DNA from 3 places in the Halomonas sp. HAL1 genome. Region 2 is predicted to be linked to each of the others. Evidence: predicted binding sites of a transcription regulator. Region 2 holds the regulator's gene; each other region holds the start of a gene.
What was found. Region 2 encodes sigma-54, which starts transcription at its own class of promoters, with help from an activator protein. Its sites were predicted from a motif close to TGGCACNNNNNTTGCTNT; they were not measured.

Region 1 (10,270 bases), 1.4 Mb from region 2:
CGCTCAGATAGAGCTGATTAACCTCCTCCCAAATCTCCCGAGGCACCACATCCCGGGTGGTTCTGAGGTTCTCGCGAGCACTGGCGAGGGCGGAGATAATCGAAATATCATTCTCGGTATCGGCACATAAAAAATGTACGACATTGCGCTCATCGAAGTCTGTATGGCGTGCGGTGAAGGCTTCCAGGCTGCCGGTCATTTCGATAAGTGGGGCCCAACCTAACGGCAAGCGTCCCGGCAAATCCAGCATAAGGTGGCTGTTAACGCTCAATAGGCGCGCGGTATCTTCCGCTCGTTCAATATAACGCGCCATCCAGTAAAGATTCTCAGCAACGCGTGACAGCATGGCGTTAGGCTCCTTTCACCGCGGCCGCTGCCGCCTTATCGTCGGTTTCTACAATCCAGGTATCTTTACTGCCGCCGCCTTGTGAAGAGTTCACCACCAGCGATCCTTCTATCAAAGCCACCCGCGTCAAACCACCGGTCGTGACATGAATTTCAGGCCCTGAGAGTATGAAAGGGCGTAAATCCACATGGCGCGGCTGCGGCAACCCATTCGCTAGCGTAGGCGTAGTAGAAAGCGCCAGGGTGGGCTGGGCCATATAATTGCGTGGATTTGCCTTGATCAACTGCGCAAACTCATCGCGGGTCTCTTTGGTTGAGCGCGGGCCAATCAACATGCCGTAGCCGCCCGACTCATTAGCGGGCTTGACGACCAATTCATCCAGGTGGTCGAGCACATAGCGGCGGTCGTCTTCAAACATGCACAGGTAGCTCGGCACGTTGGGCAACAGCGGCTCCTGATCGAGGTAATAACGAATCAGCGCAGGGACGAAAGCGTATACCACCTTGTCATCCGCCACCCCAGCGCCCGGCGCGTTGGCCAGCGCGACTTTACCCGCCCGCCAAGCGCGCATCAGGCCCGCCACGCCCAGCATAGATTCAGGGTTAAACGCTTCCGGGTCTAGAAACTCATCATCAACACGGCGGTAAATAACATCCACGCGGCGCATGCCCTCGACGGTCTTGCAATTACCCACAAGTCGATGATGCATCTGGATTGGCAGCTTGGAATCCAGCAACGAGATCTGCTAAGCGGATGAAGCCTCGCCATAGAACGGTGGATCCTGGGAGAGGATCACTTGAGCGATCCAGATAACCACCCAGGCGAGCGACAGCGGTCATATAAAAAGCTGTATCGCGTCGTGTGCCTTGTCTGTTTGACGGCATTGATCGGTCGAGAAGAGCTCTTTCAATATCAGTAAAAACAGCTGCAGGAGAGGTCGTTGAGGATTGGCGCCGCAGTATAGTCAACCATGATATTCGCCAGGACACGACACAGCAGAGCGCAATGCAGTTGGCAAGTCGATCTGCGGTAGCGAGACGTATATCCTCAATGCGGCAACCCGTTTTCAGCGTCTTGAAGAATGTCTCGATATTCCAACGCCGTGAATACCAAATAAGCTTTTGCACTGCGTCGGCGTGAGTGGCAACGGGAAGGTTAGTGGCCAACTTCCAGATTATAGGGAACGCCCTTCGGGCGGGTTTTTCTCTTCTGCAAAAATAATACCAAGCTTCTGTTTTGGGTATTTTTTCTGTTTTCCAATCGGTGGACAAACTGTCATCTTTGCATGCTTGACCGATAGGGTCGCCTGCTGTTGATTGCCTCGCTTGTCACGAAAGTGAATATCGTGTGTTCCACTGACCTGAGTCTCGGCCATCACTTGAGAAATCGTAGTGCCTCCCTCCTCGGCGAGACGATCAACGCAACTGCGGATCAAAAAGTAAGTGCCAAGATCTTGAGCCAGACAAAAGAGTTCAAAAATGTCACTCTCGCGATCACCGATATGCACGCACCGTTCAGGTGAACCTGCAAGCTCAGTAGAACGCTGCAGGTTGTCGAGCCAACGCATGCTTTCTTTCTGCTCGATGGGTACGCGGGTCGGATTAACTTTGCGCTTGAGAGCTTCTGTGCCTTTGAATTTATTCCGCGTCCAGAATTTGGCAGCTGTCAGGCCCAAGGGCAGCCCTTCCGTTGTGATAGCCAGACTAGCGTGCATTAAAAGCCCGCAGACGGTATGTTTAAGGTGCCGTCCTTCTTTCATCTTGCGCCCGGTTGATTCATTGATGAAACCAATCTTCTCAGGTGACGAGCGCTTGAAGGAAAATTCGGTTGTATCCTGCAGGATCAATATGGGGCCATCGGTGGCTTGGATGCGCAAAGCAGAGGCGGCAAAATGTCCCTCCAAAATCTTGTCCTCGCTGACATTCTCATTCGCGAAGAAGCGATAGGCGGCCTTGGTATTGGCCCAGTCCTGGAATGCGGTGGGTAGTGATTTGTCTGGCCGATCACCGAGTGCTTCCAGCATGACAGCCAACCTTTGATTCAGTCGCGCGTCCCCCAAGTCGCAGCCAGTCATTTCCTCGTTCACCCAGTGTTGTCCCATATTGATACCTCTTATCATATCGAACGAACTGAGAAGCCAAAAAAACACATCGGGCTTTACTTTATCAACGGTATGCTTATGTAGCTGATGACTTGTGGGTAATTGCAAGCTCGACGGTGCGCATATACACCACATCATCGTCATCCACTAACAGGTCACTTCCCTGCACCAGTTCAACACCCATTTGCTGGGCAAGATAGGCGTGCTCGAAGTAGGCAGAGTTATAAATCCCTGGGGTCAGCACCACAATTTGCGGGTCATCGCCAGGGCGCGGCGACATCGACGCTAGCATGTCGTAAAGCTGCGCCACGTAATCATCAACCGGCAAAATCTTGCCCGAGGCGAATAACTCCGGCAGCACTCGCTTAGTGACATTGCGATTTTCAAGCATGTAAGAAACGCCGGAAGGAATGCGCAGGTTATCTTCCAGCACATAAAGCGTACCGTCGCCATCGCGCACCAGGTCTGACCCGCACACATGGGCCCACACGCCGTGAGGGGGATTAATGCCTACACACTGAGGGCGAAAATTAACCGACTGCGCCAATACCTCAGCGGGTAACACTTTGTCCTTGATCACCTTTTGGTCGTGGTAGAGATCATCAATAAATAAGTTTAGCGCCTGCACGCGCTGCTTGAGCCCCGCCTCGGTTTTACGCCACTCATTGGTGGGAATAATGCGCGGCACAATATCAAACGGCCAGGCACGGTCGATCATTGCCCCTTCTGAATAAACGGTGAAGGTAATCCCCATAGTACGGATGGCGATCTCCGCCGCCGTTTTCCGCTCTGCTAACTCTTCTGCGCTAAACCTTGCCAACATGTTGCACAATTCACCCGCTGACTCGCGTGGCTGACCGGGCGCGGCCATCAGCTCATCGTAAAAATCACGACACGCATAGTTATTCCAATTCACTTGGCTCATGGGCGCTCTCCTGGCGCTGGGGTGGAAGCGGCAACTTCCTCAATGCTCAGTGTAGGCCTGCCGCGTGCAAAACAATCAAACAATTGAGAGCAAAATACGTACCATCTTTTGCGATATTTCAACGTTCGCTTACTTAAACACTACTCAAACATTACTTGGCAGAGCATCAGCGCCCAACAAACCCCTTTTATGCTTTTTTTTGGTGCGGCCAGTTGGCTTCAAGTTGGTGCATAACGCCATTTCCACTTTAGTTAAACGCCTTACTTAATATAGCGGCTGCAAAAAAGTAAAAGTGGAACGATACTTGCGAAACGTTCGGTTATTCCCTAACCCAGCCGACTATCCGGTTAATAACGGTTCTCTTGAGGGTGGCCCATGACCATTCGCGTTGCCTTGTACCATCGTACGACATACCACTTTGACCGCCCGGTGCGTCTATCACCCCATGTTATTCGGCTACGTCCGGCGCCCCACTGCCGCACCCATATTGAGTCGTACTCGCTCAAGCTCTCCGGCGAAGACCACTTTTTAAATTGGCAACAGGACCCGTTTGGCAACTTCAACGCCCGCGTGGTGTTCCCAGAACCGCGTAAAGAGCTAACCATCGCCGTCGAGCTGATCGCCCCGATGACGGTGATTAATCCGTTCGATTTCTTCCTGGACGACATTGCGCAACAGATTCCCTTCGATTACCCGGAAGCGCTGCGCCAGGAACTGGGCCCCTATCTTGAAATCACCGAGTCCGGGCCGCGCTTGATGGAGTGGCTCAAGGGCGTGCCCCGCGAACCGACCACCACCGTCGATTTCCTGGTCGCACTTAACCAGCGCCTACAAGACGATATCGGTTACCTGGTGCGCTTGGAGCCCGGTGTACAAAGCTGTGAAGAGACCCTGTCCCTGGCCAGTGGCTCGTGCCGCGATAGCGCCTGGTTGCTGGTACAGATTTTTCGCCATCTAGGCCTCGCGGCACGCTTTGTATCGGGCTATTTGATTCAGCTTAAATCCGATGTCAAAGCACTCGATGGCCCCAGCGGTACAGAAGTAGATTTCACCGATTTACACGCCTGGACCGAAGTGTTTCTACCTGGTGCAGGCTGGGTAGGCCTTGACCCCACCTCGGGCCTGTTTGCAGGCGAAGGCCATATCCCGTTGGCCGCAACCCCCACCACGGGTAGCGCAGCCGCCATTACCGGTTTTTCGGATAAGTGCGAAGTCACGTTCGATGTGACCATGGAAGTGGAGCGTATTCACGAAGACCCACGGGTCACCAAACCGTATAGCGATGAGCAGTGGCAGCGTATCTGCAACCTCGGCGACGACGTGGATGCCGAGCTTCTTCAGCAAGATGTGCGCCTGACCATGGGTGGCGAACCTACCTTTGTATCGGTCGACGACATGGAGAGCCCGCAGTGGAATACCGAAGCGCTCGGTGAGCACAAGCGCGAGCGGGCCGAAGCACTACTGACGCGCCTTCAGGCCGCCTACGCCCCCGGCAGCGCGATTCAGCAGCAGCAGGGCAAGTGGTACCCCGGCGAACCGCTACCCCGCTGGGCGCTGGCCTGCTACTGGCGTAAAGATGGCGTGCCGCTATGGCGCGACCCCCGGTGGCTGGCCTGCCTGGAGGCTGCCCCGAAAGTGCACGTGGATAACACCATGGTGCAACGCTTTACCAAGGCACTCAGCGAGCGGCTGGGTGTGGCCGAACGTTACTGGATACCGGCGTACGAAGATGCCTACTACTACCTTTGGAAAGAGCAGTCGCTGCCAGTTAACGTTGACCCACGCGAAGCCAACCTCAAAGACGATGCCGAGCGCCACCGTTTAGCCCGCCTATTGGAACAAGGCTTAGACGAAGTCGTTGGTTACGCTCTGCCACTGCGCCACTCGATCAGCCAAGCTCACCGCTGGGAAAGCGGCCGCTGGCCACTCAAGCGCGACCATCTTTTCCTGGTGCCCGGCGACTCCCCCATGGGGCTGCGCTTACCGCTTTCGGCGTTGCCCTGGGCTGACCCAGATGAGCAGCCCCAGCCTGAATCACTGTTCGCACCGCGCCCTGAGTTGGGCGATATTCACGGCGAAGTCGCCCGGCGCAACGCTGAGCAGCTGCATATCAGCGATGCCGAACGCCTGGGGCGATCCAGCCACCCCAGCCCATCGCACCCTGAAGGCGAAGATGTCCAGCAGCAGCCACGGGCAGAAAGCGATCGCGAGAGTGGCATTATTCACACCAGTCTATGCGTGGAACCCCGGGATGGTCGCCTGCATATTTTCCTGCCACCGCTCACCAGCTTAGAGCACTACCTGGACCTGCTCAGTACGGTTGAAGAGTGTGCTAAAGAGCTCGCTTGCCCGGTGATGGTAGAGGGCTACTCACCGCCTCGGGATCCGCGTCTGGAAAACTTTATGATCACCCCCGACCCAGGCGTGATCGAAGTGAATATTATGCCTGCGGCCAGCTGGCAAACCCTGGTCGCGCAAACCGAACGGCTCTACGCTGAGGCACGAGAAACTCGCCTGGGCACCGAAAAATTCATGCTCGACGGACGCCACACCGGCACCGGCGGTGGCAACCACGTCACGCTAGGCGGCCTGACGCCTGACGATTCGCCGTTCTTACGTCGCCCAGATCTGCTCGCCAGCTTAGTGACTTATTGGCAGCATCACCCTAGCCTCTCTTATCTGTTTTCGGGTCTCTTTATTGGCCCAACCAGCCAAGCGCCGCGGGTGGACGAAGCGCGTCACGAAGCACTTTATGAGCTGGAAATCGCGTTACAGCAAATGCCCGAAGGTGACGTAGTACAACCTTGGTTGGTCGATCGCTTACTGCGCCACCTGTTAACTGACCTAACCGGCAATACTCACCGCGCCGAGTTCTGTATCGACAAACTCTACTCGCCGGATAGCGACAGCGGTCGACTCGGCTTATTAGAACTACGCGGTTTTGAGATGCCGCCCCATGCGCGCATGGGACTGATGCAAATGCTGTTAATCCGCGCCCTTGTCGCGCGCTGCTGGAAAACGCCCTACCGCGCCAAGCCCGTGCGCTGGGGAAGCGCACTGCAAGATCGCTGGATGCTGCCTCACTACCTGTGGAATGATCTTGACGACGTGCTGGCCGATTTACGCCACCACGGCTTCGACTTCGACCTTGAGTGGTTTGCCCCCTTCCTGGAGTTCCGTTTCCCGCTGCATGGCCGTTTGCATACGCCCATGCTAGACATCGAGCTGCGCCAAGCCATCGAACCCTGGCACGTGCTGGGCGAAGAGGCCTCGGCAGGCGGCACGGCTCGCTATGTGGACTCCTCGGTGGAGCGCCTGGAAGTCAAAGTCAGCGGCATGAGCGGTGACCGCTACGTGGTGACATGCAACGGACGCCGGGTACCGCTTTCAGCCACCGGCAGAAACGGGGAAGCAGTCGCCGGGGTGCGCTACCGCGCCTGGCAGCCGCCCTCGGCATTGCATCCGCAGATTCCTATTCATGCACCGCTGGTATTTGATGTAATTGATACCTGGAATCAGCGCTCTGTAGCGGGCTGTACCTATTACGTGGTGCATCCGACCGGGCGTAATTTCGACACTTTCCCGGTCAATGCGTTTGAAGCCGAAGCCCGTCGACTGGGGCGTTTTAGTGCCAGTGGCCATAGTCATGGTCATCAAGCTCCCAAGCTGGAAACCCCCAGCCTGGAACTGCCACAAACGCTCGATCTGCGCTGGACGCCTAGCTAATGTTTTTAACTAAGGAGCCCCTGATTAACGTAATGAGCGAAGGCCAGACAAGGCAAAAATTAACGAAAAAGCGGAGTTTACAGGGTGTAAATGAGCATTTTGAGGCGATTTTTAACGCCGTATGGCCAAGCGTAATAGTTAATCAGCGGGTTTCTAAGCTAATGCTTTTCTCTTAATAGCCAGTGCTGGATAATCCGCCCCCTTACCTCTCAGGATTACAAGGATAATGACGGCCCCTGTCTCACCCGCACTTCTCGCGCCCGTGGCTAACGGGCTCGTTGAAGATTACTTGAACCAGCTAGGCAAGGGACAGCCCGGCACGTATGACGCCATGCTCGATAGCCAAGGGCAGTTACGCCCTGGCTGGGAAAGCTTACTGGGCTCGCTAGAGGGCATGGGCCCCACGGGGCGTTTACAGCAGCATGAAGAGATTCAGCGCCTGCTGGCCGAAAACGGCGTCATTTTTAATATGCATGATGAAACCCAAGGGCGTTCGTGGCGGCTCGACCCACTACCCTGGGTGATTGATGAAGTGCAGTGGCAAGCGCTGGAGGCGGGGCTTACTCAGCGCAGCCGCCTGCTGACCGCCCTTTATAACGATATATACGGGCCCAAAACACTCTTTGACCTAGGCCTGTTGCCGGCTCAGGAACTGCTTGCGTCACCGCTTCTCTTGCTGCCCTGCCATCGTTCGCTACCCAACGACCGTGCACCGATCGGTTTTCACGGTGTGGATGTTATTCAGGACACCCAAGGACAATGGCGAGTTATGTCCGACCGGCTACAGGCACCGTCAGGTACGGGCTTTGCGCTTGAAAATCGCATATTAATGGCCCGCGCCCTCCCCGGCATGTACCGTAATGCGCCCCTAAAGAGGTTGGCGGGTTTCCTGGATTTGCATCACCGAACGCTCATCGCCATGGCCTACCAGCACCGCGATAATCCCACCCTGATTCTATTAACGCCGGGGCCAGCGAGCCCGCGTTATTTTGAGCACGCCTATTTGGCTAATTACCTTAATATCGCGTTGGTAGAAGGGCAGGATTTGGTGGTGCGCGATACGCAGGTTTGGCTGCGCACTCTAGGCGGCTTGCAACCGGTCGATGTGATCTTACGCCATTGCGATGACGCTTACTGCGACCCGCTGGAGCTGCGCGGCGATTCGCAGCTCGGCGTGCCGGGGCTGTTACAAGCTATGCGTTCAGGCGGTGTAGCGTTATCGAACGCACTGGGTGTGGGCATTTTAGAAGCCCCGGTATTAGCTGACTACTTGCCAGCACTGTGCGAACACTTACTGGGTGAGACACTGTTGCTACCCAACGCTGATGCCTCTACGCAACCGGCCAGCGCACCGATATTTGACAGCCACCTGCAGCGACTTGAGCCCACGACGTTAAACCTGCGCTGCTTTGTGACCCACACCCCGGCTACCGTCAACCGCAGCACGGCGGACGAATACCAGGTGATGCCCGGCGGTTTAGCCTGGGTCGGTGCGCCTGGCTCGCCCTCACTGAGCACCAGTATTGTCAAAGATGTGTGGGTCACCGCAGCCTCACCCCAGCCGCATGTCAGCCAGCTGCGCCAAGCCCGCGGCCCGGTGGTGGCGACGCGGGATGGGACGGATCTACCCAGCCGGGTGGCTGAAAGCCTGTTTTGGCTAGGCCGCTACGGTGAGCGATTAGACACCCGCGCCCGCTTGCTGCGTGAAGCACTGCTAAGGCTAATGGAGTACGACCAGGACGCGATCGCCGACCAGCTGTTGGATGAGCTGCTGTTAGCCCTGGATATCACCACACTCAGCAAAGACGACGAGCACCGCTTACAAGCGCCACTGATCGGTTTTGAACAGAAGCGTGCGGCACTATTGGCGCAGTTCGATGACGTGGAGCCCCAAGCGCTGCAGCCACTATTCTCGCAATTAATGCGCAATGCACGCAGCGTGCGCGACCATTTAGGCGACGACTCCTGGCGGGTCGTGCACCAGTTGCGCCAACGCATGGCCACCTTCAACCCCAGCTTGGGAGCCAGCGCGGCGCGGCGCGCTTGCGAAGGACTATCGGCCCAGCTGGCTGCGTTTTTCGGACTCTGCAACGAAACCATGCCGCACCACTATGGCTGGCGGTTCATGGATATTGGCCGCTTCCTGGATCGCGTGCTGGGCTTGCTCTCGCTACTCAAACTTACCCTGAATGCGCCGCATTCGCCGGGCTTGGCACTGTGGGAAGTCGTGCTTGCCACCACCGATAACTTTACCGCTTATCGACGCCGCTACCGCAGCGAACTACACCCAGCGGCGATTCTTGACCTACTGCTGTTCGACGAGACTAACCCACGCTCGGTGGGTTATATGCTCAAGCGCATTGAGAGCCAGATGGATCGCCTGCCCGGCACTACATCCCCCTACCGTAACGCCGAACGCAGGCTGTTGATTCAGGCGAATGCAGCGCTCCATCTTGCCGATATTGATCGTTTGAGCCATTTAGCGGATACCCCCGAGGCGCAAGAGGCGTTAGAACAACTATTGGACGCCCTGATTGAGCCCCTGAGTGCGCTTTCTGAAGCGATCAGTCAAAGTCATTTCAGCCATGTGGAACGACCTCGCCAGCTAGTCAGCATGGAGCCAGACGCATGAACTACACGTTGCGGCATACCACCCGCTACCACTACAGCGCTCCGGTAACGTTGTGCCATAGTGAAGCGCGGGTGCTTCCACGCAAAACGCCCCATCAGCAGTGTGGCGCTTCAAAATTGCATATTAGCCCTGCGCCGCAGGTACAAAAGGAGCGCTGCGATATATTCGGCAACCGGGTGCTCTATTTCGCCATGGAAGAGGTACATCAAACGCTGGATGTCACCGTGGTAACACCACTGAATACTCAACCGCTCACCGCCCTGCCAACTGTTTCACCAGCGTGGGAAAACGTTGCCCAGCTGCTGAGCCAGGACAACAGCTTTGACGTTCAACTCTACCGGTTGGACTCACCGTTTATCCGTCGTAACGACGAGCTAGCCGCCTTTGCCCGTAGCTGCTTCACCCCAGGCAGACCACTTATTGAGGCGGCGCTAGCGCTAAATGAGTTGATTTATAGCACTTTTGAATACGACCCCAGCTTCACTACGCTGGCGACACCGTTAAGCGAGGTGCTCGCCAACCGGCGTGGGGTTTGTCAGG
Region 2 (10,270 bases):
TGGCCGATGCATCGTTGATGGCCACCGAGTTACCCGATCTGGAAGTGCATTACCCCTGGGCACTCACAACCGATGAGGCGATCGAGCTAGCGCTTGCTTGCGAGCAGGCGGGGCGTGATGTTGACGGTATCTCTCAGTCGGATGGCGCATCACTTTCGAGTGGCGAAGGCGTGCGCGTTTATGCTAATAGCCACGGCTTTTTAGGCACCCAAAAGGGCAGTAGTCACTCTCTTTCATGCATGCTGATTGCCCAGGATGCGAGCGGTATGCAGCGCGACTACGACTACACTTCTGCACGTGATCCCAAGGCACTGCGCGACCCCGCTGCAGTAGGGCGCGAAGCTGCCGAGCGTACGCTGCGCAGGCTCGGCGCAAAACGTCCGCCCACGGGTACCTTTCCAGTGCTATTTGACCCGTCGCTGTCCAGTGGCTTGATTGGTCATTTACTGAGTGGTTTAGCCGGTGGTGCTTTATATCGCCAAGCCTCGTTTCTGTGTGACCGGCTTGGCACGCCGCTGTTTCCCGATTGGTTCAGCCTTGAAGAACGTCCAATGGAAATCGGTGCCACAGCGAGTTCGCCGTTTGATGGCGAGGGCGTGCAAACCCGTAATAATCGTTTTATCGATCAGGGTAGCATTGCCAGCTATATGCTCTCTTCCTACAGCGCTCGTCGGCTGGGTATGCAAACCACGGGTAATGCCGGTGGGGCACGAAATGTGCGTTTGGTGGCACCACTGCAATCCCGTGACAGTCTATTAAAAGAGATGGGCCGGGGGATTTGGGTAACCGAGCTGATGGGGCAGGGCGTTAACGGCGTGACCGGTGATTACTCACGTGGCGCTGCAGGGTTTTGGGTAGAGGATGGAAAAGTACAGTACCCGATCGAGGAGTTTACGATCGCCGGGAACCTGGAGCGGATGTTTGCCGGGTTAGTGGGGATTGGCGATGACACCGATACCCGTGGCAGTGTTCACACGGGTAGTTGGTTAATTGATGCCATGACCGTAGCGGGAGATTAAAAGCTACTGATCTTCTTCAAAACGAGCATCGAACAGCGCTTGAATAGCATCAAGCGCCTGTTCGGCGTCATCGCCTTCAGCGTTGATGGTTAGCTCGGTACCGCAAGGGGCGGCGAGCATCAGCAGTGACATGATGTTGGCGGCGTCAGCGACCTGTTGCTGTTTTTGAACACGTATTGTCGCCGTGAACTGTTGGCCGCATTTTACCAGTTTGGTCGCCGCGCGTGCATGCAGGCCGCGTTGATTGGTAAGTGTGAGAATTCTTTCTGGCACCCTGGTTCCTTTTCGCCGAGTGGTGTCATTAATGGATAGAAGCGCTTAAGAAGTTGCTTGCTGCTCGTCGGTTTGGGATGTGCTGGCGGGCGGAGCAGCTAGCTGTTCATTTAATGTGTACTGCAAGCCTAACTCGCGATGACGTAATTGAATTTCGCCCATACTGTGTACTAATCGCTCTGCTAGCTGTTCGACCATATAGACCGAGCGGTGTTGCCCACCGGTGCAGCCAATCGCGATAGTCATGTAGCTACGCTGGCTATCTTGGTAAGCGGGCAGCCAGCGCTCAAGCCAAGCCTGAATATCGTTAGTCATGGCGTCTACGATAGGATAACCGCTTAAGAAGGCCACTATGTTCGCATCGCGGCCTGTGAATTGGCGTAGCGTTGGGTCCCAATATGGGTTTGGCAGGCAGCGCACGTCGAAAACCAAATCAGCATCCAACGGTACACCGCGCTTATAACCAAACGACTCAAGCGTCAGCGTGAGCTTGTCGCGCCGCTGATGGGCGACTTGGTCGGTAATGCGACGACGCAAATCGTGAACTGATAGCCGCGAGGTATCGATCAATAAATCGGCTAGATCACGAATGTCGAGCAGCGTTTCTTCTTCTTTATTGATAGCCTCTTCAAGCGTCATTTCGCTATCGCGCGTCAGCGGGTGCCGCCGCCGTGTTGCGGAGTAACGCTCAAGTAAGATGCGCGCATCAGTGGTCAGATAGATCACTTGAAAATCAATTTTACGTTGCCGCAAATCCTCTAATAAAGAGGGCAGTCGTGCCAGGGCGCCAGGCAAGTTACGGGCATCAATACTGACCGCCAAATGGGCGCGGTCGCCCTGGTCGCGTAATTCGTCCACCAACGACCCCAGCAACATGGCAGGGAGGTTATCAATCGCATAGTAGCCAAGATCTTCAAGCGCTTGTAAGGCGATAGATTTACCTGACCCAGAGCGGCCGCTAATGATCACAAGTTGCATAGAGTCTCTCTTTGCTTTGATCAAGCTGCGTTAAGGGTGGCGAGCGCAAAACAACCTGCCGTTGAGTACCGCTTGGCAGGTTTAGGCTTTCAGGAGGTTGTTTGCTCACGAATTTTAGCGGTAAGCAACTCAAGTAGTTCGCGCTGGCTGCCTGCTTTACGCAGTTTCTGACGCGTATCCGCATCGTTCATGATGGTAGCTACCTGGCCGAGCAGAGAGAGATGTGTGTCATCAGCCTCTTCTGGAACTAGCAATACAAACACCAGATCCACCGGGTCGCCGTCGATAGCATCAAAATCAATCGCTTCTGCGAGTTTTAAAAAACCAGCAATCGGGGCCGAGCAGTGAGGACTACGCGCATGGGGAATAGCCACGCCGTTACCAATCCCGGTACTGCCTAAGCGCTCACGGCCAATTAAACGGCTAAACACTTCTTGGCTGTCCAGACTGGGGATATTTTGGGCAATAAAGGTGCTGAAAAATTCCAGCACCCTTTTTTTGCTGCCCCCGGGTACGTCAAAGAGAACCCGTTCCGGGGGGAGTATGGTTTCCAACGTCATTGAATTAACGCACGCCTGCGCCTTGGGCGCGAGCTTGTGCTTTTTCCTTATGTTTAACGAGTTGCCGATCAATTTTGTCCGCTAATGCGTCAATAGCGGCGTACATATCACTGTCTAGGGCTTCCGCATGTAAATCAGCACCTGCTGCGTGCAGTGTACAGGCGGCCTGCTGGCGCTCTTTCTCCACAGATAAGGTGACTTGCACCGTGGTTATGTTGTCGTAATGGCGCTCTACACGTTCAAGCTTTTCGTTGACATAGTCACGCAAGGCGTCAGTCAGTTCTACGTGATGACCAGTGATATTAACTTGCATTGACGTACTCCTTATCCATCGGACTGTACTTCGATTGTAACCCTTTTTGCCGCGTTGCAAAGCCCTTGTCGAGAGTTTCCCTAAAACGTTGATTTGTGCTAGCGCAAACGACGTCGCTCGCTAGAGGAGGGAATGCCCATGGCTTCACGGTATTTAGCCACCGTTCGACGCGCTACTTGAATTCCCCCCTCTCCTAATAGCGTGACTAAGCGGCTATCAGAAAGCGGCTTGCCTGGCGGCTCCTCTTGAACCAATTTCTTAAGCCGAGCGCGGATAGCGGTGCTTGAATGGCTGTCTCCATCCTGGCCGCTGACTTGGCTTGAGAAAAAGTATTTGAGTTCAAATACGCCGCGAGGCGTATGAATAAATTTCTGAGTGGTTACCCGGGAAATAGTCGATTCGTGCATTTCCACGGCCTCGGCGATATCGGCCAATATGAGCGGCTTCATGGCTTCTTCGCCGTGTTCTAAAAAGCCAATTTGCCGGGTGATAATCTCGCGTCCAACGCGCAGTAGCGTATCGTTGCGGCTAGAGAGGCTCTTGATCAGCCAGCGTGCTTCCTGCAAGTGTTCTTTTAAAAACTGATTGTCCTGACTTTTATCCGCACGCTTTATTAAGCTTGCGTAGTCGGGCTGAATGCGCAGCCTTGGCAATGCCTCAGGATTGAGCTCTAAGTGCCAGCCTTCGTGGTCATGGCGTACGACCAGGTCGGGCGTTACATAACTATCATCGGTATCGCCATAGGCGCTGCCCGGGCGTGGATCAAGGCTACGAATGAGGAGAATGACATCAGCCAGCTGGTTATCATCGAGTCCCAGGCGGCGTTTTAGTAAGCGCATGTCATCTTTGCCGAGCGCTTCCAGAAACTGCCGTACTAAGCGGCGGGCAGGAACCAGCAACGGCGTATCATCGGGAAGAGTGGCCAGCTGCAGCATCAGGCACTCCCGCAGGTCGCGGGCGAATATTCCTGTTGGCTCAAATTGCTGAAGCTTAAGCAGAATGGTTTCTACTTCGCGCTGGCTAAGCCCGTCGATACCTTGAGCGCGAAGCCCTTCACGTATGTCGTTGAGCGGCTGAGTTAAATAGCCATTAGCATCTAACGCGTCGATAAGACTTTCTGCGACAAGTTGCTCTCGCGCGCCAAAATCAGTCATGGCTAGCTGCCACAGCAAGTGCCCATGAAGACTCTGGCCAGCCGCTTGGCGCTCAAAATCAGGTCCTTCGCTGCTGGTGCCACCGTGACTGCCCATATCTTGGTAGGTATCAGACCAGTCACTATCTACCGAGAGCTCGGTGGGAATGCTCTCTGACCACTCTTCCTCTTTGGGCTCGCTGACAGCCTGTTCGCCAAATTCATCCTCTTGTTCCAGCATGGGGTTGGCATCTAGGGCCTGCTGAATTTCTTGACGTAAGTCCAGCGTTGATAGCTGTAACAGGGCAATGGCCTGCTGCAGCTGAGGTGTCATGGTCAGCTGTGTGCCCATGCGCAGTTGAAGAGAAGCTTTCATGACCATCTGAGAACCACTCGTTAATCAGAATGCTCCACCCTAGTGCGAGTAGGTCTCAGGTGCAAGTGCAATAAGCATGCCATTGGTAGTAAAGTTGTTGTAGAGCGCTAATTAGAAGTGAAAAATAAGCTAGAGGCGGAAATCAGCGCCTAAATAAACCTCCCTCACTTTCTGGTTAGTGAGTATCGAGGCTGGAGAGCCGCTGGCGATGATTTGACCATCGCCCACGATGTAGGCGATATCACAAATATCCAGGGTTTCGCGAACGTTGTGGTCGGTAATCAGTACGCCGATGTGGCGCTGCTTTAATGCCCGAATAATGGTTTTGATCTCGCCCACCGAAATGGGGTCTACGCCAGCAAAGGGCTCGTCCAGCAGAATGAATGCGGGTTCTGTCGCCAGTGAGCGAGCAATCTCCACACGCCTGCGTTCACCGCCTGAAAGGCTCATGCCCAGGTTGTCGCGAATATGGGTAATGTGAAAATCTTCAAGTAGCGCTTCCAGGCGCTGCTCGCGGTCGCTACGGCTGAGTTCTTTGCGTGTTTCGAGTATCGCCATAATATTATCGGCAACCGATAATTTACGAAAAATAGACGCTTCTTGCGGAAGGTAGCCGATACCCGCCGCAGCGCGTTCATGCATTGGGGCGCGGGTTAGATCTACATCGTCGATACCCACTTTGCCAGCATCGGATTTCACCAGCCCCACAATCATATAAAACGAGGTGGTTTTGCCCGCGCCGTTAGGGCCCAGTAAGCCCACGATGCTGCCTTGGGAGATCTCTAAATTGATGTCTTTAACGACTCGACGTCGCTTATAGCTTTTGGCCAAGTGATGGGCATATAGGGTTTTGATTGGCGCAGTGTCTGTAGTTGCCAAGGCTTGGCTCCCTATTGTTCAGGCTGAAGGGTCATACGTATGCGCTGGGGCTCGCTGCCGTCAACGTCAGAGCGTGCTTGAATCACTTCACGGTCAATAAAATACTCAAGGCGCCCGCCGGTGAACGTATCCTCGAGCTGGATCAGCTCGGCTTGGTCAATCAGCTCTACGCGGCGCTCAGCGACGTGATAAATAATCCGTCGCGCCCAGCCTTCAGTGGGGCCATCTTGGCCTTCAACTTGATGACGCAGGTAGGCGCGTTCGCCGGTGGATGTCGCTTTCGATAGTTCGCCAGCCTCGTTGCGTTCGATCTCTACCCGTTCGCCTCGCAACTGCATTTCGCCTTGGCGAATATCTACATCCCCGGTGTAAACGGCGGTGCCCGCCCGCTGGTCCAGATCTAAGCGGTCGGCTTCTACTTCTACAGGGGCTTGTTGTGACGTTTGGGCCATTGCCGATAACGGCATCGTGAGGGCAAAAAGAGTGGTGGAGAAAAGGGCTGTATAAATAATGGCTTTCATGGCGGCTCCTCTTAAGGTTGCGTGGCCGGGGGGTGTGTGCCGCGCACATTATCATTTAGGCGGACCTGGCTGGTGTTAAGCCACGCGTCCATACGTGAAGCGCTCATTTGCTGGGGTGGTTGCTGCAGTAATACCGGTGTTTCACTCCAAGCATGTTGATTAAGGCCATCATAATGCAATAGCTCGGTATCAAGCTGCCAGCCTTCATCCGGGGCGATCAGTCTGGCCGAGCCAGACATCAGCAGGGCCTGTGTAACAGTGTTGAGCGTGCCTACTTCGGCGCTAGCCAGCCACTGACGATTCTCACTATCATACAGTACCGCTTGAGGTTCTTCCGTCCAGGTTTCGCTTCGCTGCGGCGTATGAATAAGCCGCGGCGTTTTTAGCGACTGCATAACGTTGCCGTTATCGCCGAACAGGGTGATTTCAGCATTTTCCAGTACGTGGCCTGGCTCTTGAGCCTGCGCGTCGGGATCGATGCTAATGTCTTGAGGCCCGCGGGGGTCAAGCCATACCAATAAAGCCCCTAAGGCAATCACCAGTCCGGCTAACCAGATGCGTACTTTAAAGCGTTTAACCATTTAATTGCGGCCGTGCAGGTAGGTGTCGAGCACCGCGCTCCAGTGCCCTTGAGCTTCAAGCAGCGTATCGCAGATTTCGCGGACGGCACCGTGGCCACCTAGACGTTCCGTGGTCCAGTCGGCGTGGGTATGCATGTAATCGGGCGCATTAGGGACGGTAATGCCGACGCCGCAACGCTTAATAGCGGCCAAGTCAGGTAGGTCGTCACCACAGTAGGCCACCTGCTCTAACTCTATATCGAGACGCTGGCAAAGCCCGCGCAGGATGGCAAGCTTGTCTTCACAGCCTTGATGGACCAGGTCGATGCCCAGTGATGCGGCGCGCTGGCTCACCATGGGAGAGTCGCGGCCCGTCACCAGCGCTACATGTATACCCACTCGCTTGAGAAGCTTCAGCCCATGACCATCCTGAGTATGAAATGCTTTGATTTCGATACCGTCAGCCTGGAAGTAGAGGCGGCCGTCGGTCAGTACGCCGTCAACATCCAACGCTAATAGGCGCACGCGGCGGAGTCGATCAAGTAGCGCATTAGGTAAGGTCATAGAACCTCCTTATCAATAAATTCGTAAAGCGGGTCGGTAATATTGCTGAATGACGCCGCTGTCTTAAATAACGCCGCTGGCAAGCAGGTCATGCATATGTAGCGCCCCGATAGGACGCTGTTGTTCATCAACCACTGCTAGCGCCGTAATGCGGCTCTCTTCCATGATGCGTACCGCTTCCGCCGCAAGGATATCGGGGCCGATGCACTTGCCCGGCCGGGTCATTACATCGTCAACGATGACATCGCGCAGGTTGTGAAACTGGTCGAGCGTGCGTCGAAGGTCACCGTCAGTGTATACCCCGGCCAGGCGGCCATCGCTATCTACCACGCAGGTAAAGCCTAGCCCTTGACGGGTGATTTCCAATAACGCGTCGCGCAGCGGGCTTCCCAGGGGGACTTGGGGCAGTCGCTCACCGTCGTGCATAAGATCTCTAACGCGCAGCAGCAAGCGTTTGCCTAAGCTGCCACCAGGGTGGGAAAGGGCAAAATCTTCAGCGGTAAAGCCGCGCGCTTCCAGCAGCGCCACAGCCAGAGCGTCGCCCAGGGCGAGCGCCGCCGTGGTGGAGCTGGTGGGGGCCAGGTCGAGCGGGCATGCCTCACGCTCTACGCCGCTGTTCAGGTGCGCATCAGCGTGTTTAGCCAGCGTGGAGTTGGGGCGGCCTGTCATACTGACTAGCGGCGTACCCAGGCGTTTAAGCAGCGGTAAGAGCGCAGTGACTTCGGCGGTTTCACCCGAGTTAGACAGCGCCAATACCACATCGGAACGGGTGATCATGCCTAAATCGCCGTGGCTGGCTTCACCAGGGTGAACGAAAAAAGCTGGTGTGCCTGTGCTGGCAAGTGTGGCCGCCAGCTTACCTGCGATATGCCCCGACTTGCCCATGCCGGTCACCACCACGCGGCCTTGGCAGGCGAGAATTAGCTCGCAGGCACGGTCAAAACTTTCGTCTAGTTTGGCTTGAAGGCCGCCAATGGCTGCCTGCTCAATTTGCAGCGTACGCAATGCACTTTCGCGTAGTAGGCTGGGTGGAGCGAGAGGCTGGCGCATAGCGTTTTCTCTTAATCCTTGAACATATAAAAAGTAGTAACCACCAAGAATAACATCTTGGCACCCTTTATAGGCAGTCGTTGAGATAGTAGTTGGAGACGTTAGCCCGGGTGCGTTTTGACGATAAGGCGGCCTGCTACCGGTTCGCTATCAATAAATGGGTAGGCCAGTAGAAACACTCAAGCGTACCGACGTGTTTTGTAGCGTTATAGTACAATGTTTGATAATGTTTTAGAAACACTGTTTTATAATCGCGATAGCCGCAAGTAGGGTATGATGGCTAACCCAAGTGCGCCTCGTTAAGAGTCAACTGATCCATGATAGATGCTCCATTTATTGAAATTGAAGACCTCCATTTTTCACGTGGCGATCACGAGATTTTTCGCGGCATAAATATGACGATTCCTCGCGGCAAAGTAACCGCGATTATGGGGCCAAGCGGTACTGGTAAAACCACACTGCTTAAGCTAATCGGCGGGCAGTTGACCCCTGAGCGTGGGCGGATAGTGATTGATGGGCAAGATGTTCATCGGCTATCTCGTAAGGCGCTATTTACGTTACGTAAGAGAATGGGAATGCTATTTCAAAGTGGCGCGCTGTTTTCCGATTTAGATGTATTCGAAAACGTTGCCTTTCCGTTACGCGTACATACTGATTTGCCCGATACCATGGTGCGCGACCTAGTGCTACTTAAGCTGCAGGCGGTCGGGCTGCGCGGTGCGCGTCACTTGACGCCCGCAGAACTGTCGGGAGGCATGGCGCGTCGGGTCGCACTGGCTCGCGCCGTGGCGCTGGATCCGGAGTTGATCCTGTATGACGAACCTTTCGTTGGTCAGGATCCCATCTCTATGGGCGTTTTAGTGCAGCTTATCAAGCGCCTTAATCAAGCGCTGCAACTCACCTCTGTGGTGGTATCTCACGATATTAAAGAAACTCTGAGCATTGCAGACTATCTCTATTTAATTGCTGATGGTCAGGTGGTTGCCCATGGTACGCCGCAAACCTTAGATACGAATCAAGATCCCAGGGTTAGCCAGTTTATTCATGGCGAGCCCGATGGCCCAGTGCCGTTTCACTATCCCGCTGAGGCGTTTTATCGCGATATTTTGGGCGAGCCCCCGATGGCAAAGACAGGCTAATGGCTTCAATGCAGGGTAAATACAGGGCAAGGACAAATGCAGTCAAAATTTTCTAACGGTACCGCGCGTATTACCCGATTGGGGCGTCGAGGGTGCGATTTAATGGAAGCATTAGGCCGTGCGGGGGTGTTTCTCTTCCAATCCGCTGTCGGTGTGCCATCCCGTGCGGGTTGGCGCTTATGGTTGCATCAGATGCATTTTGTCGGTGTGCTTTCGCTTGCCATCGTGTTGGTGTCTGGGCTGTTTATCGGCATGGTGCTGGCACTGCAGGGCTATACCATTCTGGTCGATTTCGGCGCTGAACAGGCGCTTGGGCAGATGGTGGCGCTGTCATTGCTGCGTGAGCTTGCGCCTGTGGTGGCCGCGCTGCTGTTTGCTGGCCGTGCGGGCTCGGCATTGACTGCTGAGATTGGCTTGATGAAAGCCACCGAGCAGCTCACCAGTATGGAGATGATCGGTGTTGATCCGCTGCGCCGGGTGGTCGCTCCGCGGCTATGGGCGGGCTTTGTATCGCTACCCATTCTAACCGTAGGTTTTAGTGTGGTGGGTATCTGGGGTGGCTACTTGGTGGGCGTAGAGTGGTTGGGTGTTTTTGAGGGCTCCTACTGGAGCAACATGCAGGCCAATGTGGCTTTTGTCAGTGATATTGGCAATGGCATGATCAAAAGCGCTGTGTTTGCGCTGGTGGTGACCTGGATTGCTGTCTTTCAGGGCTACGACCTGGTGCCGACCTCAGAAGGCATATCTCGTGCTACCACACGCACGGTAGTGTATTCGTCGCTTGCAGTTCTGGGGCTTGATTTTGTGTTGACTGCCGTCATGTTTGGCGGCCTTTAATGGGTGGAGCAGTTTCATGAGACGCAGTAAAACCATGGAGTTCGGTGTTGGCCTGTTTATGATTGCTGG
Region 3 (10,270 bases), 1.8 Mb from region 2:
GTTATGGTCACTGCCGCCCGGGAAGTGGAAACCATCAGCGAAGCGCTACGCGGTGGGGTGTTCGACTATCTTATCAAGCCTATTGAGGCCGCGCGGATGACCCAAATGCTCACGCGCTTTCGACGCGAGCGTGAGGCGTTGGCCAACCGTGCCGAGATGAACCAAGACGAGCTGGATCACGTGCTGGCGCGCTTACAGCCGGGTGAATCGGCGCGATCTAAAAACCAAACTCTTTCTCAAGCCCTACCCAAAGGCATTGACCGCCTCACGCTGCGCCGGGTGATTGATGCTTTGGCTGACGCCCCAGACTCCCTCACCGCCATGCAGATGGCGCGCACCATGGGTGCGAGTCGTTCAACCGCCCGCCGCTACTTGGAGTTTCTGGTTGCCGAGCAGGCCGTGAGTGCCGAACTGGGGTATGGCGACGTAGGCCGGCCCGAGCGTCGCTATCGGCTGTTAGAAGCAGCACACGAGTGGCTTGAGTCGTTATAAGTAAGTGGTTGTGAACAAAATGCGCATAAAGAACTTTTTGTTTTTTATGCGCACAAGCTTGTCGGCCAGGGTGACGGTCTTCTAACGTTCGCGGCGTGCAGTCTCACAATAAGACGCCCCACACAACAACACTGACACGTGGAGAACGCCATCATGACGTCGCTTACCCTCAAGCGTTTATCGGTATTTGCGCTACCCCTCGCTGCTTTTGCTGGCATGAGTACTGTTGCCCAGGCGCAAGAGTGGACGCCCGAACGCTCGATCGAATTCGTTGCCCCGGCTAACCCAGGTGGTGGTTGGGATACCCTGGTTCGCACCATGTCACGGGTGATTCAGCAGGAAGAGCTGGCCGATGAAAGCTTTGCTGCGATCAACGTACCTGGCGGCGGCGGTGCCGTAGCCTGGGCCCAAGTTGCCCGCGATAGTGGCAACCCGCACAAGCTGTTCGCCACCAGCCCGCCGATGATTTTAGTGCCGCTGGCGGGTGCCTCACGTTATGACCACACCGACTTTACCCCGGTCGCGCGGATTAACACCGACTACTCAATCATCTTGGTCGCGGCAGACTCCGAGTATCAAAACCTAGAAGACCTGCTTGATGCGCTGAAAGCAGACCCCAGCTTAAGCGTTGGCGGCGGTAGTGCACCGGGCTCTATGGATCATATCGCCATTGCAGGCCTTGCCTCTGCGGCGGGTATGGAAGCTTCTGCAGTCAATTACATTCCGTTCTCCGGTGGTGGCGATGCCATGACCAACCTGATGGGCGGCCATATCGAAGCCGTCGTTGGTGGCGCGGGTGAAGCAGTAGGCCAGCTGGGTGAAGGCAGCCAGCTGCGTGCGTTGGGCGTCTCGTCTGAAGAGCGGTTGGGCGCCGGTTTGAGTGAAGTGCCCACCTATCAAGAGCAGGGCTTCGACTACACCTTCGATATCTGGCGCGGTGTGATGGGCGCTCCTGATATGCCTGAAGAAGCCGTGACCTACTACGAAGACCTGTTCGCCGAAATGCTGGAAACCGAAGCATGGCGCGAAGCAAGTGACCAGTTGGGCTGGATCGATGCCTATCAGGACAGCGAAGAGTTCAGCGCCTTCCTAGATCAGCAGCAAGAGCAGTTCAGCGATGTGCTGAGCGAGCTTGGCCTACTGCGTCAGTAACGCCACGCCTGTCCCCCCAGCCGCCCAGGTGCGGCTGGGGGCTTACGTAGTTAATGATATACGTTAGCTACGTAAGGCGCGTTGGCTCCTTCGGAGAGACTCCTATGACTCGTTTAAATACCAATCAGTGGTTAGCACTGGTATTTGCGGTATTGGCCGCTGGCTATATCGCGATGGCGTGGCAAATTCCCACCTTTCCGCTGCCGCGCCCGGTCGACTCTGACCTGTTTCCTAAAGTATTGGGCTTTTCGCTGCTGATCCTATCGGTGTTTCTGTTTTTTGAGAAACCCACTCCGATTGCCGGGGCCGATGAGATAGATCAAGAAGCCACCCAAGGTCCCATGCTGTTGACACCATGGGCGCGAGTCATCGTGACCTCGCTGGCGATTGCCGCCTATGCGTTTTTGCTGGTGCCGTTGGGCTTTGTGCTCGCCTCAACGCTGCTATGCGTTGGACTGACGGCCTACTACGGCTATCGCCGACATGGGGTTAACCTCGCCACGTCACTCGGGGTGGTGCTGGCGCTCTACTTGACTATGACGCGGGTGATGGATGTTTACCTGCCCACTGGCGTGCTGCCTTTTTAAACAAAGCCGTATTAGCAGGTCTTTCCGCTTGCATATCTTGAGAGAGCAATTCCCATGGAAGCCTTCAATAATCTGATGTACGGCTTTGGCATCGCGCTTGAGCCGATCAATATCGCTTATGTGTTTGCCGGCGTGTTTGCTGGCACCATTATCGGCATGCTGCCGGGCCTGGGGCCTATCAGTGCACTTGCCCTGATGATTCCCATCACCTTTGCCATGGAGCCCTCGTCGGGCTTGATCCTGATGGCAGGGGTTTACTACGGCGCTATCTTTGGTGGCTCTACGTCCTCGATTCTGCTCAACGCTCCTGGCGTGGCAGGAACCGTGGCGACCTCCTTTGACGGCTACCCGATGGCTAAAAAAGGTCAGGCGGGTAAAGCGCTGGCGATTGCCGCCTACGCTTCGTTTATCGGTGGTACCGTTTCCGTTATTTTCTTAATGCTGATCGCCCCGCTGCTGTCGAAAGTAGCTGTGAGCTTCGGTCCTTCCGAGTATTTCGCCTTAATGGTACTGGGCTTAACCGCTGTTGTTTCGCTGTCGGATAAGTCCCTGGTGAAAGGACTAATTGCCGCCGTAGTGGGGGTGATTATTTCAATTATCGGTATCGACATGCAGACCGGTACTGAGCGCTTTACCTTCGGTTCAGTGCAGTTGCTTGATGGCATCGACTTCCTGGTCGTGGCGCTGGGTATTTTCGCCCTTGCCGAGGTCTTTTACATGCTGCTGCGTGGTGGCGGTGGCAAAGAGGCGCCCCGCAATGAGATTGGCTCACTGAAATTGACCCGAAGCGAAGTGAAAGAGATCGCTGGCCCGATTGGTCGCAGTTCGGTATTGGGTTTCTTCACCGGCGTACTGCCAGGCGCGGGTGCGACCATCGGTTCGTTCCTTGGGTACAGCATGGAAAAACGCATTGCCAAAGATGGTGACACCTTTGGTACCGGCAATATCAAAGGCGTGGCCGCGCCAGAAGCAGCCAACAACGCTGCCTGTACGGGCTCCTTTGTGCCACTGTTAACCCTGGGGGTGCCGGGTTCGGGCACTACCGCTGTCCTGTTAGGCGCATTGCTTGTCATGGGCGTTAACCCCGGTCCGATGATGCTTGCAGAGCGTCCGGACGTGTTTTGGGGCGTGGTTGCCAGTATGTATATCGGCAATATCTTCCTGCTGGCACTTAACCTGCCGCTGATTCCCTACATCGCCAAAATTCTCGATATGCCCCGCCCATTGCTGCTGTCGTTGATTTTGATCTTCTGCATGATCGGCGTTTACGGTATGAGCTTCAGCATTTTTGATCTATTGCTGCTGCTTGGTTTTGGCTTGGTGGGCCTGGGGATGCGGCTGTTTGGTTTCCCCGCGGCGCCGCTGATTCTAGCGCTGATTTTGGGCAACATTATGGAAGAGTCCTTGCGTCGCGCGCTGCAGATCTCTGGTGGCGACTGGATGACCTTTATCGACAAGCCCATCTCCCTTGGTTTGCTGGTAGTCGCCCTGCTGTCGCTTGGTCTGCCGTTGCTGAAAAAACGCCGTAAGAAAGTTCCACCCGACGTGGCTGTTTAACGCCACTGCTTAAAGGGTGAATAGCGAGGAGCCTTGGTAATGCCAAGGCTCCTTTTTTATTTCCGTTTTTAACGGGTAACAAAGAGTGGTTCTGTAACTGATAAGTAATCAATGGGTTGCTGTTGTGTATTTTAAAAGCTCGAGTACTTAATTGGTGCGCTGAATCTTATTGGTGCATTGGAAGAGTGCTTTAGCTGCTTTTCTGCGCTTTATTTTGGTGCGTTTGGTGAGCGTCGAGATTTTCTGATGATTATTAAGTAGCTGATTAGATAGCTATAAGATAACTTTGTGCCAATCTGGCGCATCCCTTGCAGGTGTTAATGGCTAGTGGACGTATTGGGGGAGCTAACACAACAACCCCAAGTGCGAAGCCAACCATCAAGCCCCAATCATAAGGGGTGCAAGGAGATTAACAATGAACACTCTCAAACGCTCGACACACCCGCACCGATTCCTTTCAAGTGGTCGTTTCGCGACCGCCTTACTCACCGCTGCCATCATGGGGGCCAGCACCCAGGCCATCGCCCAAGACGATGACCCGATCAAAGTCGGTATCCTGCATTCACTCTCCGGCACCATGGCGATTAGTGAGACCGTACTCAAAGACACCGTCGAAATGCTTATTGAGCAGCAGAACGAAGCCGGTGGTTTGCTGGGCCGTCAGTTAGAAGCCGTGGTGGTTGACCCTGCGTCCAACTGGCCGCTGTTTGCCGAACGTGCCCGGGAGCTACTAGACCAGGAAGAAGTGGACGTGATTTTCGGCAACTGGACGTCGGTTTCGCGTAAATCCGTACTGCCCGTCGTAGAGGAACTCAACGGGCTGCTGTTCTACCCGGTGCAGTATGAAGGCGAAGAGTCCTCTGAAAACGTCTTCTACACCGGCGCGGCGCCTAACCAGCAGGCGATTCCTGCGGTTGAATACCTTATCAACGAAGTGGGTATTGAGCGCTTTGCGCTGGTGGGTACCGACTATGTTTATCCGCGTACCACCAACCGTATCCTTGAAGCCTTCCTCAAGGATGAACACGGCATCGCGGATGAGGACATCATGGTCAACTACACGCCCTTCGGTCACTCCGATTGGCAGAACATCGTGGCCGAAATTCGCCGTTTCGGTGAAGAGGGTAAACCGACCGCGGTGATCTCGACAGTGAACGGCGACGCCAACGTGCCGTTCTATACCGAGCTCTCCAATCAGGGTATCGACGCTGCGGATATTCCGGTCATCGCCTTCTCCGTGGGTGAGCAGGAGCTTACCGGTATTGATACCGGCCCGCTGGTGGGCCACCTGGCGGCATGGAACTACTTCATGAGCGTCGATAACGATGACAACTACGACTTTATCGATGCCTGGATTGAGTACACCGGCGACGATATGGCCGTGACCAACGACCCAATGGAAGCGCACTACATTGGCTTCAACATGTGGGCCGAAGCGGTTCGCAAAGCGGGCACGACAGACGTCGACACGGTTAAAGACGCCATTATTGGTGTCACCGTGCCTAACCTTTCCGGCGGCTATGCGGCGATGATGCCCAACCACCACATCACCAAGCCGGTGTTGATCGGTGAAATTCAGGACAACGGCCAGTTCGATATCGTTTGGCAGACACCGTCTACCGTGGCGGGCGACGCCTGGTCTGACTACCTGCCTGGCTCGCGTGACCTGATTGCCGATTGGCGCAAGCCGATGGAATGCGGCAACTTCAACGTCGTTAACGGCTCGTGCGGCGGCAGCACCGCAGCAGAAGAAGCCGAAGCGGCACTCGCTGAGTAAAACATAACCCCCTTGCCGCGCCGTGATTTTAATAGTTGGCGCGGCAAGGAGCACGCTATCTTTCCCTCTTAGATAACCAAAGGAAGAACCCCATGAGGCGTTTCCTTTCCTTGGCGTTGCTCTGCTTCCTGCTGTTGGGTGTCACCCTTACCGCGCAGGCACAATCAACAGACGCCGCCAGCAGCGCTGACAACGACAGTGCTGCACTTGAGCTTTTAGAAGCACTGGACGTTGAGTCCTACACCGCCAAAGGCGAAGCCATTACCGCTATTTTGCAAAGCGACGACGAGCGCGCCCGTGATTGGCTGCAGGCCTTGCTGGATGGTCGCTTGCAGCGTACCGAAGATGGCCGGTTCGTGCTGGTGCTCGAGAACCGGGGCCGTGACTGGCCAGTGGCCGATGTCTTGACCGGTGAAGCGCTGGGCGAGATGTCCCGTCGTGATCTGGAGCGTATCGGCATCAACAACAACCTGCGCAATCAACTGCGCAGTGCCATCGCGGTCGTTGACCTCTACTCGCCTAATGTGGAGCGCCGCCGTACCTCGGCCGAGCGCCTGTTAGGTGAAGTAGATGGTGAGCTGGTGCCCACCCTCGACGACTTGATCGAACAGGAAGAGGACGAGCAGGTGCGCTACCGGCTAACTCAGGCCGTGGCGATCTACCGCGCTGAAGCGGGTGAAATGGCTGGGGTCGAAGCGCTGGACGGCAGTCTTCACCCCCGCTCTCGCGTGGCGTTGAGCCGGGCAGCCAATAGCGATGATCCCGTCGTCGCCAATGCCGCTGCCGCTTCCCTGGCGGGTATTGAGCAGCAGCTCAAGATCAATCGCGGTCTGGAAACGCTCTATTTCGGCTTGAGTCTTGGCTCGGTGCTGGTGCTGGCCGCCATTGGTCTGGCAATTACCTTTGGCGTCATGGGCGTGATCAACATGGCCCACGGCGAGCTGATGATGCTGGGCGCCTACACCACCTGGGCGATGCAGCAACTGCTGCCCGGCCAGCCGGGCTTGGCGTTGATTCTATCGATACCCGCAGGCTTTATGGTCGCCGCCTTGGCAGGCGTGGCGATCGAGCGCGGCGTGATTCAGTTCCTCAAGGGCCGCCCGCTGGAAACCCTGCTGGCGACCTTCGGTATCAGCCTGATTTTGCAGCAGCTGGTACGTACGGTGATTTCACCGCTTAACCGTACCGTCATCACCCCCGAGTGGATGAGCGGTTCGCTAGTGGTGAACGATGCATTGTCATTAACGCTTAACCGCATGTACGTGCTCGGTTTTGCGCTGGTGGTGTTTGCAGGCCTGATGCTGATCATGCGCCGCACCCGGCTAGGGCTTGAGGTGCGTGCTGTTACCCAGAACCGCGCCATGGCCCGCTCTATGGGCATTCGCGCCACCCGTGTGGATATTATGACCTTTGCGTTGGGCTCCGGCGTGGCCGGGCTTGCCGGGGTCGCGCTCTCCCAGCTCACCAACGTCGGCCCTAACCTGGGGCAAAACTACATCATCGACTCCTTCATGGTGGTGGTGTTCGGCGGTGTGGGCAATCTATGGGGCACGCTGGTGGCTGGCCTATCGCTGGGGGTCATCAATCAGGTGCTGGAACCCTGGGCTGGCGCGGTGTTGGCCAAAATTATCGTGTTGGTCTTTATCATCTTATTCATTCAAAAACGCCCGCGTGGACTCTTCCCGCAGAAGGGCCGGGCTGCGGAGGGCTAAACGATGTCATTAACGACCGAATCATCGACGAATTTTTGGCTAACACGCCCATTCAGCGAGCGCTCCACCCAGATTTTTCTCGGCGTGCTACTGGCCGCGCTGGCGCTGGTAACGATCTTGCACGTAGCGGTGCCACCGGAGAACCCGCTGCATGTGGGCGCTTACACGGTCAACCTGTTTGGCAAGTACCTGAGTTACGCGTTGCTTGCCGTGGCGGTGGACTTGGTGTGGGGCTACCTGGGCATTTTAAGCCTGGGGCATGGCGCCTTCTTTGCCATCGGCGGTTACGCCATGGGCATGTATTTGATGCGCCAGATTGGCGATCGCGGCACCTACGGCCACCCGGTACTGCCGGACTTTATGGTGTTCCTGAACTGGGACAGCCTGCCGTGGTTCTGGCACGGCTTCGATATGGCCTGGTTTGCCTTCGCCATGGTGCTGCTGGCGCCCGGTCTATTGGCACTGGTGTTTGGCTTTTTGGCATTCCGCTCACGGGTCACCGGGGTGTATCTGTCGATCATTACCCAGGCGCTGACCTTTGCCTTGATGCTAGCCTTCTTCCGCAACGAGATGGGCTTTGGCGGCAATAACGGCCTGACCGATTTCCGCGAAATCGTCGGCTTCGATCTACGCAGCGACGCCACACGCTTAGGGCTGTTCCTAGCCACCGGGGTGGCGCTGGCGCTGGGCTTTATTCTCTGCCGTGCGATTGTGACCAGCAAGCTGGGCCGGGTGAGTGTGGCCACCCGCGACGCCGAAGCGCGCACGCGCTTTCTTGGTTATCGGGTCGAGCGCTTTCAGCTGTTTGTGTTTGTGGTCTCGGCGATGCTGGCGGGCTTGGCGGGGGCGCTTTACGTGCCGCAAGTGGGGATTATCAACCCCAGCGAATTCTCGCCGATTTTCTCCATTGAGATTGTGCTCTGGGTAGCGCTGGGTGGTCGCGCCACGCTGTATGGCGCAGTGATTGGTGCCATTCTGGTCAACTACGCCAAAACCATCTTTACCGGCGTAATGCCCGATGCCTGGCTGTTTGCCCTGGGCGCGATGTTCGTACTGGTCACGGTGTTTCTGCCCAAGGGTGTGGCGGGACTGTTTCGCTACCTCAAGCGCCGTAAGCGCGACGATTCGGCTAACCCTGACCACCAACAGACATCCAAGGAGGCCTCCGCATGAGTTTGCTGCAATCGCTTTCCCAGCGTGACCGGGTGTTCGATTTTATGGCGCCTCAGGCCTCACCGGTGGACGTTCGCCACGGGCCGATTCTTTATATGGAAGATGTGACCGTGAGCTTCGATGGTTTTAAAGCCATCAATAACCTCAACCTGACCATTAACGACGGTGAGCTGCGTTGCATTATCGGCCCTAACGGGGCGGGCAAAACTACCATGATGGATATCATCACCGGCAAAACCCGGCCCAATAGCGGCAGTGTGTGGTTCGGTAGCCGTCATAATTTGCTGCACATGAACGAGCCCGATATCGCCAGCCTGGGCATTGGCCGCAAGTTTCAAAAGCCGACGGTATTCGAAGCGCTGTCGGTATTTGAAAACCTGGAGCTGGCTATGGCCGCCGACAAGCGGATCTTTCCCACCCTGACCGCCCGCATGACCGGCGAGATCAAAGACCGCATCGACGAAGTGCTGGAAACCATCGGCCTGACGGCACTGCGCCATCAGCCCGCAGGCATTCTTTCCCACGGCCAAAAGCAGTGGCTGGAAATCGGCATGCTACTGATGCAGCGCCCGCGCCTGCTGCTGGTGGATGAGCCGGTAGCGGGTATGACCGAGCAGGAGATGGAGCGCACCGCCGAACTGCTCACCGGGTTGGCTGGCAAGCAGTCCGTGGTGGTGGTGGAACACGATATGGGCTTTGTGCGTTCGATTGCCCGCCAGGTGACCGTGCTGCACCAAGGCAGCGTGCTGGCGGAAGGCACCATGGATCAAGTCTCCAACGACCCCAAAGTAATCGAGGTCTACCTGGGTGCCGATGACGAGGAGGCCGCCTGATGCTAGCCATTGAAAAGCTCAACCAGTTCTACGGCGAAAGCCACACCCTGTGGGATCTGGATTTGGACGTGCCCACAGGCCAGTGCACCTGTGTGATGGGCCGAAACGGCGTGGGTAAAACGACACTGCTGAAAGCCGTGATGGGCGAGGTGGCCGTCAAAAGTGGCGAGCTGCGCTACACCGCCGAGGCAGACGAGATCGAGCTGACTAAAAAAGCCATTGAAGCGCGCTCACGGTTGGGGATTGGCTATGTGCCCCAAGGACGGCAGATATTTCCGCTGCTGACTGTAGAGGAGAATTTGCGCACCGGCCTTGCCGCCCGCAGCGACGGGCTGAAAAAGATTCCCGAGCGGGTCTACGAGCTGTTCCCCGTGCTCAAGGAGATGAAAAACCGCCGTGGCGGTGATCTATCCGGTGGTCAACAGCAGCAGTTGGCCATTGGCCGTGCGCTGGTCATCGAACCCAAACTGCTGATTCTGGACGAACCGGGGGAGGGCATTCAGCCCAATATCGTCGCCCAGATCGGCCAGGTGATTCGTCAGTTGATCAACGAGGATGGTCTCACGGTGCTACTGGTGGAGCAAAAACTACCTTTTGCCCGCAAGTACGCCGACTGCTTTGTGATCATGGATCGCGGCCGCCCGGTAGCCAAAGGCGAGATCAGTGAACTTTCCAATGAGCTGATCAAGCAGCATCTGACGGTATAGGGCACGGTCGTGGGTTTGTGCCCAATACCACGTTTAGCGGCGGCCAGGGTGCCGTCGCTTAACGCGGCCAAGAAAGTTTACTCAATCACGTAATTGGCGGCCCCAAGGCCCGCCTCACTAAAACGAATTTCCACAGGGAATTCAGAACCGCACCCCTCAACAACCCACACCTCACTCCAATACCTGGACCCTTCACTCCCCTGCGGCATAGAGATCACGTAAGGCTGGAATGACTCGGGAGCGCTACAGCCAAGGGTTGCCACTTTTGCTGCCACGGCGG

Region 1: the regulator sigma-54 is predicted to act here: its motif matches at 3,666-3,683, upstream of Q3Y66_RS13980 (DUF2126 domain-containing protein).
Region 3: the regulator sigma-54 is predicted to act here: its motif matches at 4,086-4,103, upstream of urtA (urea ABC transporter substrate-binding protein).

What each region holds. Positions count from the first base shown of each region.
Region 1 is NZ_CP130610.1:2,953,845-2,964,114, forward strand. Features, by position in the region: gene Q3Y66_RS13960 (alpha-E domain-containing protein) at 1-346, opposite strand, end outside; partial or broken gene Q3Y66_RS13965 (circularly permuted type 2 ATP-grasp protein) at 351-1,028, opposite strand; gene Q3Y66_RS20980 (transposase) at 1,033-1,617, opposite strand; gene Q3Y66_RS13970 (transposase DNA-binding-containing protein) at 1,521-2,591, opposite strand; partial or broken gene Q3Y66_RS13975 (circularly permuted type 2 ATP-grasp protein) at 2,557-3,372, opposite strand; gene Q3Y66_RS13980 (DUF2126 domain-containing protein) at 3,748-7,098, shown strand; gene Q3Y66_RS13985 (circularly permuted type 2 ATP-grasp protein) at 7,325-9,730, shown strand; gene Q3Y66_RS13990 (transglutaminase family protein) at 9,727-10,270, shown strand, end outside.
Region 2 is NZ_CP130610.1:1,553,028-1,563,297, forward strand. Features, by position in the region: gene pmbA (metalloprotease PmbA) at 1-1,019, shown strand, start outside; gene Q3Y66_RS07295 (HPr family phosphocarrier protein) at 1,023-1,292, opposite strand; gene rapZ (RNase adapter RapZ) at 1,338-2,270, opposite strand; gene Q3Y66_RS07305 (PTS sugar transporter subunit IIA) at 2,360-2,830, opposite strand; gene raiA (ribosome-associated translation inhibitor RaiA) at 2,835-3,143, opposite strand; gene Q3Y66_RS07315 (RNA polymerase factor sigma-54) at 3,242-4,657, opposite strand; gene lptB (LPS export ABC transporter ATP-binding protein) at 4,781-5,530, opposite strand; gene lptA (lipopolysaccharide transport periplasmic protein LptA) at 5,542-6,051, opposite strand; gene lptC (LPS export ABC transporter periplasmic protein LptC) at 6,063-6,632, opposite strand; gene Q3Y66_RS07335 (HAD family hydrolase) at 6,633-7,175, opposite strand; gene Q3Y66_RS07340 (KpsF/GutQ family sugar-phosphate isomerase) at 7,239-8,225, opposite strand; gene Q3Y66_RS07345 (ABC transporter ATP-binding protein) at 8,543-9,364, shown strand; gene mlaE (lipid asymmetry maintenance ABC transporter permease subunit MlaE) at 9,401-10,201, shown strand; gene mlaD (outer membrane lipid asymmetry maintenance protein MlaD) at 10,218-10,270, shown strand, end outside.
Region 3 is NZ_CP130610.1:3,991,739-4,002,008, reverse strand. Features, by position in the region: gene Q3Y66_RS18560 (response regulator) at 1-492, shown strand, start outside; gene Q3Y66_RS18555 (tripartite tricarboxylate transporter substrate binding protein) at 646-1,644, shown strand; gene Q3Y66_RS18550 (tripartite tricarboxylate transporter TctB family protein) at 1,749-2,231, shown strand; gene Q3Y66_RS18545 (tripartite tricarboxylate transporter permease) at 2,286-3,788, shown strand; gene urtA (urea ABC transporter substrate-binding protein) at 4,204-5,565, shown strand; gene urtB (urea ABC transporter permease subunit UrtB) at 5,658-7,277, shown strand; gene urtC (urea ABC transporter permease subunit UrtC) at 7,281-8,450, shown strand; gene urtD (urea ABC transporter ATP-binding protein UrtD) at 8,447-9,283, shown strand; gene urtE (urea ABC transporter ATP-binding subunit UrtE) at 9,283-9,990, shown strand; gene Q3Y66_RS18515 (hypothetical protein) at 10,068-10,270, opposite strand, start outside.